DNA from 3 places in the Oikeobacillus pervagus genome. Region 1 is predicted to be linked to each of the others. Evidence: riboswitches for the same ligand, from Rfam matches in the RefSeq annotation. Region 1 holds a riboswitch; each other region holds the start of a gene.
The links. Region 1 has a riboswitch for cobalamin ahead of J2S13_RS01830 (FecCD family ABC transporter permease). Riboswitches for the same ligand answer to the same signal wherever they lie in the genome.

Region 1 (5,702 bases):
TGGTGGCAGTGCTGTTAAGAGAACTTATCCAACGATCGACCAATGGTTAACAGAGCATTCTAAATGATGTACATAGAAAAAACCTTCGTATCCGAAGGTTTTTTCTTGATTGAATGGAAAAATTATTGGACATTATTCTAAAAACTTCTCAGGATAAAATCCTTCTGCTAATGTTTTCAACGCAATTGTACTGCGAACTCCCTCGGAACCTGCGGACAATGGAAGGACGACGAAACGTTTTTCTTTTACTGCTTTTACTGCCTGTAAAATTGGGTGATTTTCTAAAAATTTCTTCTTCTGTTCAACGGTCTCTTCCCCATAATCCATGATGACAATCACTTCTGGGTTTCGTTTTACAACTTCTTCCCAACTTGCGCTTGTCCATCCTTTTTCAATATTTCCAAAGATATTCTCCCCACCGGCCCGTGTAATTAAATCATTCATAAAGTTTTGGGCTGCAGTAAAAGGTTCCTTTTCTCCACTATCATAAATAAACACTGGGATAGGGTCTTTCACCTCACCAATTTTCGCTTCAATTTCATTCATTTCTTTTTCAATTTTATTTGTCAGTTTCTCCGCTCGGTCCTCTACCCCAAATATCTTTCCAATATTATAAATATCTTGAAAGACATCCTCCATTGTGGGAGCAACTTTATTAGAAGATTCATGCAAGTAAGCGTTGATTCCATCTTTCTTCAATTGTTCAATCGTCCCCACCCCTTTTTCAGTGAAGGCGCTTTTCCAACCCCCATAAACAAAATCAGGTTCTGAAGCAATTAACACTTCATAGGATGGGTATTTCTTTGAAAGTACTGGAATATTCTTATATGCTTCTTCATATTCTGGCAAAATTTGATCATCTAAATAAGCAGTACCAACCATTGAGTCCTCTAATCCAAGAGCAAGCATAATTTCTGTTACATGTTGATTAAGGCTCACTGCTCTTTTTGGAGGTTCTGTGATCTTCAGTTCATGATCAAGATTTTGAATCGTCACAATTTCTTTATTATTCGCTTCTTTGGTTTTCCCTTCTTCTTTCAAACTCCCGCATGAGGCGAGTAGTAAGATAAGAGCAATCAGAATAAAAAATACGTTTTTTTTCATATTCATTCGATCCTTTCTTAACGATCATTCCATTAGATATTTGAAACTTGTTGAAAATTCCGACTTTAGGCATCCTCTTCTGCATGATAGAAAAGATGGATTTTCTTTGTCACGGGATGAGTTCCGATTTCAACATGTACATTGAACACTTCTTTTAACAGCTCCTTTGTTAGGACTTGTTTTGGGGTTCCAGAGGCTACAATCTCACCTTGGTTGAGTACATATAATCGGTCACAATAACATGCCGCAAGATTTAAGTCATGTAAAGCTGCCACACAGGTGACTTGTAATTCTCTAATTAATTCCAATACCTGTAACTGATGGTGAATATCTAAATGGTTGGTTGGCTCGTCCAAAATCATAACCTTCGCTCCTTGAGCAATTGCCCTAGCAATCATCACGCGCTGCTTTTCGCCCCCTGATAATTGGGTAAACCGTTTATCGATATATTCGCTCATATTCACCTGGCTCAAAGCATTCCGAACGATGTGCTCATCCTCGACCGTATCGGGTTGAAGAAATTTCTTATGTGGAGTACGCCCCATCAGAATGATTTCAAAAACATTAAAATCAAAGGCAACACTGGACTCCTGACTCACAACGGAAAGCTGTTTGGCGATTTCTTTCGTGTTTATATCCGTAATGGACCGTCCGTCAAGTTGTATCACCCCTCCATCAGGTTTTAATACACGATACATATTTTTTAAAAGCGTCGATTTTCCACTTCCATTTGGGCCAATGATTCCCACCAATTCCCCATGATGAATAGTTAAAGACACTTGATTGATTATTTTTTTATCAAAAATAGTATAACTTACGTCTTCTACCGAAATTTCCATCCATTATGACCTCCTTAAAAAGAATATGAATTTCTACGTAAAAGCCATATAAAGAAAGGTCCTCCACATACTGCTGTAATAATTCCAATCGGCATCTCTTCAGGAGCAATGATAATTCTTGCACAAATATCTGCCAGTAATAAAAAGCTGGCACCTGCTAAAGCACTGAGTGGCAATACTCTTCGATGATCAGATCCGACTAATAAACGAACAATATGAGGGATGACTAATCCGATAAATCCAATCGCACCACTTACGGCAACGAGTACCCCTGTTAATAGTGAGGTGATGACAATCAGTTTTTTCCGAAAAGAGGTTAAATTTACTCCTAATGTAACCGCTGTCTCATCCCCCATAAGAAGAAGATTCAAAGAGCGGAATTGACTCCAAAGATATAAAAAAGCAATCGTCACAATCAAAGCTGGGATGAATAAATATTCCCAACGGGCTCCTGCGAGACTTCCCATCATCCAAAACATCACATCACGAATTCCTTCTGCTCGAGGTGACGAGATGACAATAAAATTCGTAATAGCTGACAGTATCATCGAAATCGCAACACCGGCGAGCAATAGTCGGACGGTCGATATTCTTCCATTAATTTGTGAAAAAAAGAAAACAAATATGGTAGATAAAAGTGCCCCTAAAAAGGCCGCAAACGATATCGCATATTGACCTAAAAATGAAAATACACCTAAGACAATCACCAATGTTGCTCCTACAGAAGCACCTGATGATACCCCTAATATGTATGGATCAGCCAATGAATTTCTAACAACTGCCTGCACCGCAGTACCGATGATTCCAAGTCCTGCCCCGACAATCACACCTAGAATCACTCTCGGAAAGCGTATGTCCCAAATTATCGTTGCCTCTGTCGATTGGATACTTTCATGGAAGAATGGGAGTTTAGAAAAAACTACTTTCCAAACAGTAAAAGGATGGATGGAAACCGGACCTACCATCACACCGATCGTCATCAATAATAATAATAGAACGATAGATAGGATGATAAACATATAGAAATGTCTAGGTTGTTTTTGAATCTCCAGAAAAATCTCTCCTTTTTAAACTATTTTTCTAAACAAAAAAACACCCATCAGTAAGTAGATGAGTGTAGAACGAGAACTTCATTATGAGAATTTGAACGTTTCCACGTCCTATCTTTTCACCTCCCGAAAAAGATAGTACTATATTGTCTTCAAGGCAAGTCTCCTGACTCATGCATCATCCTAGTTTAAGCCCTTCCCATATCATTTGAGATATAGTGGATATGCTTATTTCGTCTGCATTAACAGTTGCGGGAACAGTTCTGGATTTCCACCAGATTCCTTATCAAGTCCAAAAAAGGACACCTTGAATCCCCTATCATATTAAGTTAACATATTGAGTATATCGATAGTTTTATCATATTGCAATGATGAATAAAGAAAATACCTTATAGATCTACCTTTTACTTGTTTCTACGAATTTCCTCACGTTCTTTATATCCTTTGTCACGTACTTCTTCACGTAATTCGTACCCACGATTTCTAAGTTCTTCGCGGTATTTATATCCTGAATCTCGTGCATACTCACGTACGGTATATCCCCTTTTACGAATGAACTCACGAATTTCATAATGAACAGTACTATCTAAGTCTAAATTTTGTTTCAAATCGTTTGTGAATGCAAGTAATTCATTTTGTTCTTCTGTAGCAAGATTGACCATTTCATTTTGCTTTGTATATAACTCATTCACTCTTGTATTTTGTGAATCATAATATTTATTCACATTTTCAGTTTGCCATGAATGCCATTCATTCAACAGTTCACTCTTTTTTTTATTAAAATAATCTGCAAAAGCCTGTTTTGAATTTACATCCACATACTCGCCTTTTCCAGCATCTGCTACGAGTTTTAATGCTTTTTGCCCGGCATGATCAACGTCAAACCCGATGATGTTAATCACGGCTTTAATATCTGATTGGTTGAGTTCCTTTGCAGCTTGGACTGGGTCACCACCACATGTTTCAATCCCATCACTCACAATATAAATAATATTTTCGACATTTTCCCCTATTTGATTATGTAAATCTTCTTTTGCAGCCGAAATAGATGCTGCTAGTGGAGTCCATCCAGCAGGTTTAAATGTATCAAGTGCTTTAGAAAAAGTTTCCTGATCATATGTCGATAAGGGGTAAACCACTTCTGTACTAGAGCAAGAAGCGGCTTTATCCTCCTCTTTTCCAGTACCTTTATGTCCATAAACACGAAGAGAGACATGAACATTTTCCGGAAGATCAGTAACAAATTGCAGCACCGCATCTTTAGCAAGCTTCATTTTTTGTTCACCTGAAATCTCAGCAGCCATACTTCCACTAGCATCAAATAAAATTTGTACATTGATTTTTTTAGCTTTAGGATCTGTTTGGAGGTCTACTTTTTCGTCTGGAGTCTCACTAATCTCTTCAAAAGAAGTGTCAAAATTATTGAAAAATTGGGCATAATCACGATAGTCTTCAGCTGCTAAAGCCAAAAGCCTCCCATAATATTCTTCAGCTTTTTTTCCTTTAGGAAATGTTGTAATGGCTTTTTTTATTTTTTCCTCCTTCTTTGAAGCCCCCCTATACTTACCTGGCTCTGTTTTCAGCATATCTTCAATATTTAGGCTAGTATATTTTTCATAATCCAATTCTTGCTTTTCAACTTCCTGTTTGTCTGTCACCTTATTTTCTTTTGCTGGCTGCTTTGTTGTTTCATTAGAACAACCTACGATGATCAACATTACTAAAATTAAGGAAAATGCTTTTCTTATTATCCCCATCGATTCTCCCCATCCTTTCACAGTCAACTAATTATCAAATTAACGATAAATGATTCAGTTGTCTATAGGGTGAAAGCTTTGTTTCTTGGTTTTAAATGGCGAATAACTAGTAAAATATTACTATATACGAAGTCGATAGTGATTGATTATAACCAGATAAAGATTATTTATATTGGTGAATAATGTTGTAGCACAACTCCTGAATTTATTCGTAAACCTAGCGTCAAACATAAGAAATGGGTGAATATCGCGTCTCTGCTGACTTTTTTCTATTTTGTAAGGGAAAATCTATTAATAACCTTAAATTCATTTGATATATTGACAGAATGTTAAGATCGTTTAAATATCTTAGAGCCTACGTTAAGGGTTTGTAAAAAATGGAAAAGACTCCTTGTATGGACGCAAAAATATAGTATGATAACTATGTACTTTTTTTACGCAACATATAAGGAGGCGTTGGAGATGAAAAGTTTAAAGCAAAAGTTATTGGTAATGTGTACAGCTTTCATGCTAGTAGGGGTCGCCGCTGGTTGTAACAAAGAGGATACGGAAAAAGAAGAAGACCAACAAGTAGAGGATCAAACAGAAAATGAAAACACAGAAAACGAAGATACAGAAAATGAAGATACAGAATCTGAAGGCACAGAAGAGGAACAATAAAATATATTCTAGGGAAACATGGGGATGATCCTTGTGTTTCCTTTATTTTTTCTTTAAGAAACTAGTTTAATGTTATCAACAATGGGATTTTGCAAGCATGTCTCTGAAACAAATAAAGGGCAAATATGCGCCCAAACGAACACTTGTTTTCTTGTTTTTATAATGGGGCTACGGCATATTTTGCAATTTGCACTCCTTTTCATTCTGTTCACTGATTTCAGATTCTTTTCCATAGTAAGTTTGTAAAAGTAGATTAGCAGTAAATGTATTCGTTGTGATGACATCGGCCCCCG
Region 2 (5,702 bases), on a different contig from region 1:
CCAGTAATATGGGCCTCACCAACAGGCGGAAGTTCTTTTTGGACACCGGCTCCTGGTTTGACAGGTCCATTCGCAATTTGAATGATTCCGACGCTTTTTAATTTTCCTAAGCAGGCATCCACCCCTATAATAAAAGGATTCACATGTTCCTTATGGATGGAATCGAGCTTTTCCTGCAAATTTACTGCATGGACGGGATCATCCAAAGTGCCATAGATGTGAAAATGAGAAAGCTCGCTTTCGGCAAGAAAAGTTCCTGTGAGTGGACCTAAGGAGTCACCTGTTGACCGATCTGTTCCGATGCAAACGAAAATGATTGGGCGTCCAGCAGATGCTGGGAGAAGTGATAATATTTCATGGGAAATCTTTTTCGTTGCAATATGGTCTGTATATTCAACTCTCATTGGTTCAGGTTTTCGGTCAAAGATCCCTTTAAGCTTCATTAGATCCACTCCTTTTCAATCATAGTAATAGTATACGGATATGAAGAAATTTCTATACATAAAAATGGAATAATTGTTTTAGTAATATGGAAATAAATTGAATTGAAAAAGTTTAGTACTACAAAAGTCAAATGAAAATTGATAAAATATACATGCTCTCAGTGATGAGGAAAAGGGAGAGAAAATAATCATGAACGTATATGAAAAAATGGTTGATAAACTATGGGAAAAGTTCTCAAGTGAAGATACATGGATAGCGATAGGGGAAGGATCATTAAGAATAATAATTACCTTACTGTTAGCTGGAATTGTTGTAAGGATTGGAAGGATTATCCTTCGTAACTTTTTCAGACTCCGGTCTAAATCTCCTTTAACCGTGTCTGAAAGAAGGGAAAATACATTACTGAAATTGCTAGAGAATATTATCTCCTATGTAGTTTATTTTATGGCGATTATCAATATTTTAGAAATACTAACTTTTAACATTAAAGGGTTGCTTGCTGGTGCAGGAGTTGTTGGATTAGCTATTGGTTTTGGAGCTCAAAACTTAGTGCGCGATGTGATTACAGGATTTTTTATTATTTTTGAAGATCAATTCTCGGTTGGGGACTATGTAAGAATTGGGCAATTTGAAGGGACCGTTGAGGAAATTGGGTTGAGAACGACGAAAATTAAAGGAATCAATGGTGAGTTAAATGTATTGCCTAATGGAGGTATTACTGAGGTAACGAACTTTTCTATTCATAATAGCATTGCGATCATCGATGTGAGTATTGCTTATGAATCGGATATTCAAAAAGCTGAAAAAGTAATAGAAGAATTATTGCAAGTTTTGCCGGGCAAATATGAAGAAATCGTTGCCCCTCCACAACTTTTAGGAATACAGAATCTTGCTGCATCTGATATTGTATTAAGAATTACAGCCGAAACTCTACCGACAAACCATTGGTATATTGCCCGAATGATTCGTAAAGAAATCAAATTATGTCTAGACCAGAATGGAATCGAAATCCCATACCCACGACTTGTTACGTACTCAAGGAAAGAACAACAGGAAAAACCTGTGGAAGTAAAACACGGAGGCGAATAAGGGAGGAGAAAGGAAATGGAGCAAAAAAACTTTCAATTACATGATATTGTCGAGATGAAAAAACCCCATCCTTGTGGGGTGAATCGTTGGAAGGTAATCCGTATCGGAATGGATATTCGAATAAAATGTGAAGGTTGTCAGCATAGTGTGATGCTTCCCCGCAAAGATTTTGTTAAGAAAATGAAGAAAGTACTTGAAACAGCGACTGAAGAATAAAGAGATGGTCCTTAAGGTTCATTATACTTTGCCTTAAGGATCAGTCCTCTTTCTTTTTTTCGCCCTTTTCCCAAAGATATTCTTTTGGGAACGCTAGAATCCCTTGTCTTTTTTCCACCATATATCTATAATTGTGAAAGGTTTATATTCAATTTTTCTGAATAAAAGATAAGTATCTTTGCTTGAATGATGCCTTTCCTGTTTTGTGAAAGTCTAAGTCTTTCCAGAATTTTAAAGGATGGTTTGTGTGTATAGACAATTATTTATGAATAGAGGAGTGACGAAGTATGGCGTTAACAGCCGGAATTGTTGGCTTACCGAACGTAGGAAAATCAACATTATTTAATGCCATTACAAAAGCGGGGGCAGAATCTGCCAACTATCCCTTTTGTACCATTGATCCTAATGTTGGGATTGTAGAAGTACCAGACGAACGGTTAAATAAATTAACAGAGTTAGTACAACCAAAGAAAACGGTTCCGACCGCTTTTGAATTTACAGATATCGCTGGAATTGTAAAAGGGGCTAGTAAAGGGGAAGGCTTAGGGAACAAATTTTTATCTCATATTCGCCAAGTGGATGCGATCTGTCATGTCGTCCGCTGCTTTGCGGATGAAAATATCACCCATGTTTCAGGAAAGGTAGACCCTATTTCTGATATCGAAACGATTAACTTAGAATTAATACTGGCCGATTTAGAAACAGTGGATAAAAGAGTTGGCCGTGTAGAAAAAATGGCGAAACAAAAAGATAAAGATGCGATGATCGAACATGAAATCCTTGTGAAATTAAAGGAGGCATTTGAATCAGAATTGCCAGCTCGAACTGTCGAATTCACAGAAGAGCAAATGAAAGTTGTGAAAGGGTTACATCTACTTACAATTAAGCCAGTACTTTATGTGGCAAACGTTGGAGAGGACGATGTTGTCGATCCTTCAGAAAATCCTTATGTACAACAAGTTCGCGAATTTGCCGATAAGGACCATGCTGAAGTCATCGTCGTTTGTGCTAAAATTGAATCTGAAATTGCTGAATTAGATGACGAAGAAAAGGCAATGTTTTTACAAGAATTAGGAATTGAAGAATCTGGACTTGACCAATTAATTCGTGCAACATACAGCTTACTTGGGCTAGCTACATACTTTACTGCAGGTGTTCAAGAAGTACGTGCTTGGACATTCCGAAAAGGGATGAAAGCACCAGAATGTGCGGGAATTATTCATACCGATTTTGAACGTGGATTTATTCGTGCCGAGACTGTTTCCTATGAGGATTTATTAAATGCAGGTTCAATGGGAGCGGCTAGAGAAGCAGGAAAGGTCCGACTTGAGGGGAAAGAATATTTTGTTCAGGACGGGGATGTTATCCATTTCCGTTTTAATGTGTAAAAGAATAAGAAAAACGGAGTGTTGAGAAATACAACGCTCCGTTTTTCTATTCCGTTTTTACATCGTTCAAAATATAAAGGAAACCTTCGAATTATCGGCCCAATATAACCGTTTGTAATGCTTTATCTAAATAGAGTTGCTGCTCTTTTTTGTTTTCTTCAAGTTCGGAGATAGCTGCTTTTAACTCCATATATTTTTCTATGACCTTTTCCTTGGAAGAATAAATGACGAAAACAGCACCTAGACTATTAATATAATGATTGATCTTCTTTTCTTGCATGATTCTCTCTCCTTTTACTTATTATATTTTGCTAGACGGATAAATTGCGAAACTTGTTCGCTTGTTATAGCCTTTCCTATTCTTGCCATGAGAAAATTGACTTCAGAAGCCTTAATATCAGGGTCATTTGTTTTGTATTCTACAAATCGAGCAGACTCAAGCACCTTTCTTAACATATTTCTGTACAAATAAGGATCGCCATTGGTGAGTTTTAAATCCCAATGCCAGCAATATTCTAGAGAAATAATAATATAATGTTCCAACTCCTGTTGGGTGAAGATAGAATGCAATAATTTTTTGGCAATGCTTCGGTTTCGAAAAGTGGGAGCCACTTCAATGACCCCTAGTACTTTCAGAAAATCTAATTTAATCCATCTCTCCTCTTCCTCTGGTGAAAGTATGATTGTATAACCAATGATTTGCGAATCCACGATAGCTAAAGCCATAAATGCCTGTTCCGTCTCCATTACTTGTGTTAATGTTTGCTGTTGATGATGTGCTTCTCGAAATCTATTTAAATCTGGATGGAAATGGTTATATTTTAAGTGTCGGAATACTTCCTCTGGATCAGAAACAATCTTCACTTCCCCCACCCCTTCTCTTTTATGAGAAATTGAACGATAAAAAAAGAGCATTCGGACCAAGGGCCGAATGCTCAGAATAGTTTCTTTCAAACATCATCGTATAGAAAAAAGAATAGACTTCTTCTATATGAATTCTTCACAGACACCTCCCTATTACCCGTAGGAATTATTGCGCTTATTAAACAGGCAGGTCTCCTGACTTAACTTCATCGTTTCCAGCGTCTTCCCATTTCATTTTGAAACAGTGACAAATAGCAGGTCGCTCAGAATTACAGTGGCGGGAACCGTGTCGGATTTACACCGAACTTCCCTTTTAAGCTATAGTAAAATATAGCACCTGTTTAAAAAAGGAATATTCACTTGTTGTTTAGAAAACTTTAAAATATAGAACTGTGGATCACCCTTTAAAAATGTTGACCACGGCAAGCCTCAAGCGCCTGTCGTCTAGCGAATTTTTCCGTTTACTCCCTCTGATAAGTCAACATCAGCTCAAGAAGGACCTTGCTCTCGTTTCTTTTATTTCAGTCGAAACTTGAGAAATCCGTACGGCGATGATCGAGGCGCTTCCGCTTTTGTACATCTAGCTCCAGCGCCTATCGTCTAGCGAATGTCTCCGTTTTCTCCCTACGATAAGTCAACATCGGCTCGTGGACTTCCTCGCCGTGTTTCCTTTATCTCAGTCGAAATCTGCAACATTCGTACGCCGATAACCAAGGCGCTTCCGCTTTAGTTAAGTATAATTCAGTCTTCCTTTTGTGTCTATTTTTATTTTCTGAATTTTTAATTTAAATTCCTTTATGTTTCTGTTTTGTGAAACCTTTTAGTTTATTGAATCGTATTCTCTAAAAAGGGGGAAATGGTTATGCCTATTTGCCAAAATTGTCAAAGTAAATGGAAGTGGAAAGAAACTCTTTTGAAATCATTTTCTTTTTCCTATGGATGGACGTGTCCTTACTGTCAGCATATACAATACGTGTCAGCTAAATCGAGAAAAAAAGCGTCGGTTTTTACGACTTTGCCCATTCTTCTTTGGTTTCCATTGACCATCTTTCATGTCCCTATTTCAGTTATTCTAGTGATAGAGTTGATCGCCTATGTGATGGTTCTTTTGTTAGTACCAAGATTGTACCAATTACGGAATAAAGAAGAACCACTTTGGTGAAAATAATCAAGAGAATTACAGAAAATTTACAAAATCCTTCGTATAAACTAATAATGATCTTTTACACTAAAAGAAAATGAAGTTTAGAGGGGGTTTTTCAAGTGGAAAGGGCAAAATCATGGTTTATCAAACAAGATCAAGCCTATTTTTACTTTCTTAATCGCCGCTCGAAATTATGCGTGTCTTTTTTTAAACATATTACCCATCTTGGGGGAGCGATGTTTACAATTGGATTGCAACTTATATTATTAATGTCAAGTAATCAAACATTGAGAAAGGTTGCATTGCTTGCTTTAGTATCGTTAGTTGTCAGTCATGTAGTAGCTGTTTTAATTAAAAAGACTTTTCAAAGAATCCGTCCGTATTTAGCCTTGCCTAATGCAATGGTACATGGTCATTTATTCAAGGACTACTCTTTTCCATCCGGCCACACGACAGCTGTTTTTTCCATAGTTATTTCTTATCTTGTTGTCTATCCATCCCTTTTACCTTACTTACTGCCAGCTGCCCTTCTTGTAGCCGTTTCTAGAATTGTGTTA
Region 3 (5,702 bases), on a different contig from region 1:
ATCTGTGACGAGCTCTACGTATGTTTTATAACCAATAATGCAATCACTTTCTGCAATAGCTTCTTTTGCACGCTCTGTAAAATGTTTAACACTTCCTGGACCAAATCCTACGATTAATAATTTCCCGGTCACAAAACTTCCTCCTTTTTCGCTTCTTGCTTTTCTTTCTCAATTCCTTTGACGCGATTGTTTTTTAAACTCATTCCCGTTTGCGTCCGCTCATATATAACCTTCGATTTCAATATTTGATTGTTTTCTAGATGGGAGTGCACCAATTCTTTCGCAGAATCAACATCGATCCCTTCGTACCACACAGCATCTGGATACACAATGACAACACAGGCATCTTTACATCTACCATTACACCGAGTCCGGCTTGTATGAATATAGCGGTCTAGTTCTCTTGTTGTAATTTCCTTTCTAATGGCTTGGGTGACTTCCTCTCCTCCCTTTCTCATGCAACTAGAACCGTTACAAATCAGAACATGCTTTTGCATATCTTGTAAATTCCATGTCGTCATTCTTGCCCCTCCCATTTTCAATATAAAAATAATTCCAACAAAAAAACCCCTATCTTCTGGAAGATAAGGATTTGTATGCAAATGAACAATAGCTTTATGCCACACACCTATTCCTCCCACCGAAGAATAAAACGCGACTTAAAGCAGGTCTCCTGGCTTATGCTTCTTCCTCCCTTGTCCCTTCCTAGTCGTTACCTAGTGGTTTTGACAAGCTTGTCCACACTTACAGTAGCGGGGGCTGCATCGGATTTTAACCGATTTCCCTATTATCCAATATCCTAATTGGCACTTTAAATCATCTTATGTAATTGTCGTTTGATATTTTTTATATCACAATATTTATAACTATGTATTCAAAGTTAACAAATTATTCAATAATTGACAAGAAGTTTTTTTAATCTCTCTTTTCTGACATTTTCAAAAAAATTGTAGACAAACTGTCACAAATTCCCTATACTTTAAATTAATTTCATATTTTTTCGAAAATAGGTGCAAATAGGGAACCCCCCTCTATTTGCTTAAAAGGGAAGCTGGTGAAATTCCAGCACGGTTCCCGCCACTGTAATTTGGAGTGTTTTGCAATAGGCCACTTTTGTATTCAATGGGAAGGCGCAATTCACAAAGAAGATAAGTCAGGAGACCTGCCTGTTTTCCACTCTCGATGTACCTACGGGATATAGGGGAAATCGCATGACATGTATTCTTCATGCATTCTTAACCGTAAGTTATGAATGCTTTTTTATTTTCCACAATATTTCATGTGATTTACTTTTCTATATGTATATCTATTTTTCAAGAGAAAGATAGGAGAATATTTTGAGAAGAGGAGAATTTTCATGAGGAAAAGCTTTTTTTGGTTTTGTAGTATTTTAATGTTAGCGTCTTATTTTTGGGTGAATTCTTTTTCGAGCACCCATGCCATGCATATTGCTGAAGGTTTTCTCCCAATCAAATGGGTCATTATTTGGTGGATCGCTTTTCTACCCTTTTTATTCATCGGAATCCTTCAATTAAGGAAATTATTTCGAAATTCCCCTGAAATGAAAATGGTTTTAGGTCTATCCACTGCCTTCGCTTTTGTGTTATCGGCATTGAAAATCCCGTCTGTTACAGGGAGTAGTTCCCATCCAACTGGATTAGGGTTTGGGACGATCTTATTCGGACCTATGATCATGAGTGTCGTTGGATTTGTTGTCCTTTTATTTCAGTCATTGTTACTAGCTCATGGTGGCATTACTACATTAGGGGCGAATGCCTTCTCAATGGCTGTACTTGGACCTTTCGTTGCCTACGGAGTATACAAAGCATCGAAAAAGATGAATGTTCATCATAATGTATCGATCTTTTTAGCAGCTGCCTTAGCAAACCTAGCTACATATGTTGCAACATCGTTTCAATTGGCGCTTGCATTTCCAGACTCTGTAAATGGAATCATAGGTTCTTTTATGAAATTTGCTAGCATTTTTGCTATCACGCAAATTCCTTTGTCCATTGTCGAAGGTTTGCTAACTGTTATGGTATTAAACTTTCTAGCAAAATATAATCGTGAAGAACTATCCACTTTAAATGTGCAAATGAAGGAGGCGAAATAATCTATGAAGAAAAATCTCTTTCTTTTATTTGTTATTTTATTATTTATTATTGTTCCTCTTGCTTATAATACTTCATCAGAGTTTGCGGGAACGGATGGAAAAGCTGTCGATGCAATCGAATCTATTAATCCCAAATATGAACCTTGGTTTTCAAATGTTTGGGAATTACCTGGTGGAGAAGTGGAAAGTTTATTATTTGCCTTACAAGCTGCGCTAGGGGCTGGCTTTATTGGATATTTTTTCGGACTGTCCAAAGGGAAAAAGAATGGAAATAAGAAAGAAACATTAAGATGATTATCGATACAATAGCAAATCAACAAAGACTTTCAACTATACACCCAATTGAGAAATTTATCTTCGCAATTGGGTGTCTACTTACGACTGTCACCCTAAGAGATGTAGGATTATCCTTGCTCATTTTCTTTATCATGAGTATGATCATCATAATCGTTATGGACATACATATTTTGCTTTATTTGAAGCTTTTAAGTCTACCATTATTATTCATTTTAACAAGTATTATTTCAATTCTTTTCACTTTCTCCTTGGAGCCTTATTCAGGGGAAGATCTTATTTGGTCAGGCGAAATAGGACCTATTTTCATTTTTATTTTATTTACCAATTTTGAAGTAGCGATTGAACTATTTCTCATTTCTATAGGTAGTGTGACATGTATTTATTTTTTTATTTTGTCCACACCCGTCCATGAACTACTGTTTGTTTTAAGTAGACTTAGACTTCCGAAAGAATTAATTGATTTGATTTCCATCACATATCGTTTTCTTTTTATGTTAATGGAAACAGCCATTCAAATGTACTATGCACAGTCAACGCGGTTAGGACATCGTTCATTTCGAATTTCTTTACGTTCTTTTTCAATTTTAATCCCAAATCTGTTTATCCAAACATTAAAAAAGAGAACAGAAATGCAACAGGCGATTGACTCAAGAGGTGCCGATGAATTAATTCTTTCGTTTACTTATGAAGGGAAGGTGAATAAAAAACATCTTTTCTTCCTTTTCTTTTTTTTCATCATTCTTTTTAGTGGAAAGGTGTTTTTTGAATGACAGTGCCCATCCTCCAATTGGAGAATCTATCATTTTCCTATCCAGATCGTACAAATGTTTTAAAGAATATTAACCTCTCATTTTCACCAGGGAGGAAAATAGCCGTATTGGGAAATAATGGTGCAGGTAAGTCTACTTTATTTTTGCATCTAAATGGATTATTACGGCCTAAAAATGGGACGGTCTATTTTAAAGGTCAACCTTTAAAATATAAGAAAAAAGAACTGGTTCAACTAAGAAAAAGTGTCGGCCTAGTCTTTCAACAGGCTGATTCACAAATTTTTGCATCGACTGTCAGGGATGATGTGGCATTTGGTCCGAAAAATTTAGGCTTAGCAAAAGAAGAAATCGAACAATATGTGGATGAGGCATTGCGACTAACGGAAATGACCAACTATAGTCGAAGGCCCCCTCATTTATTAAGTATTGGAGAAAAGAAACGTGTAGCCATCGCGGGTGTACTTGCGATGAAGCCAGAAGTCATCGTATTGGATGAGCCCACCGCTGGACTGGACCTCTATTATTCGGACCGTTTATTACATATTCTTTCAAGTATCCATCAGAATGGAACCACTATCATTCTGTCCACCCATGATGTGGACTTTGCCTATGAATGGTCAGATGAAATCATCATCATGAATAATGGAGAAACTCTGTATTCAGGTGATGGTCATGGTGCATTTTCAGACGAAGGAATTTTAAGTAGAAGTCACCTTCATAAACCATGGATTTTGGATATCGTCAACCAATTTGAAGAGATCCCCTCTCACGCTGATTTTCCGAAAAGCCGAGATCAGTTGCTACATTGGCTCTCCCAAAAAATTGGGCGAAAATGAATAGTAGTTGCACAATTCGAACCTTTTAAGCAGAAAAACCCTCACCTATCATCACTTAAGGTGGGGGGATTCACTATCTATTAAGTGTTGGAAAAATGTCTTACCTACTAAAAACGCTTTCTTAATACATGAAAGCTAAATTTATCTGCTTTAAAATAGTTAATCGAATAAAGGATCGGCTCATCTGCTTCATCAAAATGGAGCTGTTTCAAGACAAGAAGAGCTGTTTCTAATTCACATTCAAGAATCGGCGAAATTTTTTCATGATATCCTAATGGTTCAATTTGAGTGACGGCATAGGATATTTTCCGATTGCCAATTTGGTCTAATGTAGAAAACAATGACACATCTTGATAATCATAATGGTCTGGGAAAGCTTTTGCCAGAACTTTATCCACACAATATACAACCGGTTCTCCATTCGCTGTCCGAACCCGTTCAATCATCACAATTTCATCCTCATCTGTACATTGGAATCTTTTCATATCCGACTCCGTTGGTTTTTGCCTAGTGGAAGCTAGAAAGATTGTCCCGGGTGACATCCCAGCTTGAAGAATCATATCTGTCACACTGCTTAATTGTTCAATCCCTGATGTAAACAATGGTTTGACATTGACAAAGGTTCCGACACCATGTTTGCGCGTAATAATATTTTCTTCCTCTAAAATTCTTAAAGCCTCTCTTAATGTCGCTCGACTAACTCCTAACTGTTTCGATAACTCAAATTCGGATGGAAGCTTCTCTTTTTCCTTGTAAATTCCAGCCTCAATAGCCTTTTTCAAATGTTCAATGACTTGAAGATATAAATGTCTATGATCTACTTTTATTGCCATCATTGAAACTATCACCATCCTCCTCAGACATCTGACCTCTAATGTAAACTTTTCTACTACCAAGAAATAAGATAACACTTTTTTCATCATCTGAAAAGCAACATTTACATTCTTGTTATATCATTGCAATATTATTAATTTAACGTTCAATGTAAGCAGTAACTATACTATACCAAATCAAAATAAAAAATGGCTAGATACCTAAAGTCAAAAAAATACGGAAAAATATGGCTTTTCTATAATATTTCTTTTCATAACCGGATTCTCATATTTCATGAAACAGAGAAGTTGATTCCATAACAAATCCGCAATCGCCTGTTCATCGGAGTTAGTTTCCTAAACAATAAAACACTCAGGTGGAGCGTAAGAATCGTTCCCCCCACCTGAGTGTTTTTTTACGAAGTTTGCTCATCTGTAGATTTTGGAATTAATACCTTTCTCGGTTTGCTTCCTTCATATGGACCAACTATCCCTCGCACTTCCATTTCATCGATCAGTCTTGCGGCTCTAGTATAGCCAATTCTAAAACGACGTTGGAGCATAGAAACGGAAGCAGTTTGCATTTCCGCTATTAATTGGACGGCTTCATCATAAAGTTCATCTTCAACATCTGCTGTTGTTTCAGGAAGGTCATCAGGAATCATTTCTTCCTGATATTGAGCCTTTTGTTGGGAAATGACAAATTCGACTACTTCCTCTACTTCATCATCAGAAAGGAATGCTCCTTGTACCCTCACAGGCTTTGAAGCGCCTACTGGGAAAAATAACATGTCCCCTCTTCCAAGTAGTTTTTCGGCTCCTCCCATATCTAGAATCGTACGGGAATCTGTTTGAGAAGAAACCGCAAAGGCAA

Region 2: it holds a riboswitch for cobalamin, as region 1 does, so the genes downstream of both, J2S13_RS08985 (GNAT family N-acetyltransferase) here and J2S13_RS01830 (FecCD family ABC transporter permease) in region 1, are expected to answer to the same signal.
Region 3: it holds a riboswitch for cobalamin, as region 1 does, so the genes downstream of both, J2S13_RS03070 (energy-coupling factor ABC transporter permease) here and J2S13_RS01830 (FecCD family ABC transporter permease) in region 1, are expected to answer to the same signal.

What each region holds. Positions count from the first base shown of each region.
Region 1 covers NZ_JAUSUC010000003.1:17,648-23,349, reverse strand. Annotated here, with positions in the region: gene phaC (class III poly(R)-hydroxyalkanoic acid synthase subunit PhaC) at 1-67, shown strand, start outside; gene J2S13_RS01840 (ABC transporter substrate-binding protein) at 133-1,104, opposite strand; gene J2S13_RS01835 (heme ABC transporter ATP-binding protein) at 1,170-1,943, opposite strand; gene J2S13_RS01830 (FecCD family ABC transporter permease) at 1,958-2,962, opposite strand; cobalamin riboswitch at 3,132-3,317, opposite strand; gene J2S13_RS01825 (vWA domain-containing protein) at 3,397-4,749, opposite strand; gene J2S13_RS01820 (hypothetical protein) at 5,212-5,409, shown strand; gene J2S13_RS01815 (homocysteine S-methyltransferase family protein) at 5,578-5,702, opposite strand, start outside.
Region 2 covers NZ_JAUSUC010000019.1:49,015-54,716, reverse strand. Annotated here, with positions in the region: gene yyaC (spore protease YyaC) at 1-443, opposite strand, end outside; gene J2S13_RS09005 (mechanosensitive ion channel family protein) at 634-1,533, shown strand; gene J2S13_RS09000 (DUF951 domain-containing protein) at 1,549-1,749, shown strand; gene ychF (redox-regulated ATPase YchF) at 2,037-3,137, shown strand; gene J2S13_RS08990 (hypothetical protein) at 3,229-3,417, opposite strand; gene J2S13_RS08985 (GNAT family N-acetyltransferase) at 3,432-4,001, opposite strand; cobalamin riboswitch at 4,170-4,357, opposite strand; gene J2S13_RS08980 (TIGR04104 family putative zinc finger protein) at 4,864-5,163, shown strand; gene J2S13_RS08975 (phosphatase PAP2 family protein) at 5,265-5,702, shown strand, end outside.
Region 3 covers NZ_JAUSUC010000005.1:25,611-31,312, forward strand. Annotated here, with positions in the region: gene cobJ (precorrin-3B C(17)-methyltransferase) at 1-132, opposite strand, end outside; gene J2S13_RS03065 ((2Fe-2S) ferredoxin domain-containing protein) at 129-521, opposite strand; cobalamin riboswitch at 647-829, opposite strand; cobalamin riboswitch at 992-1,184, shown strand; gene J2S13_RS03070 (energy-coupling factor ABC transporter permease) at 1,358-2,113, shown strand; gene J2S13_RS03075 (energy-coupling factor ABC transporter substrate-binding protein) at 2,117-2,407, shown strand; gene cbiQ (cobalt ECF transporter T component CbiQ) at 2,404-3,180, shown strand; gene J2S13_RS03085 (energy-coupling factor ABC transporter ATP-binding protein) at 3,177-4,016, shown strand; gene J2S13_RS03090 (GntR family transcriptional regulator) at 4,124-4,849, opposite strand; gene J2S13_RS03095 (DNA translocase FtsK) at 5,245-5,702, opposite strand, start outside.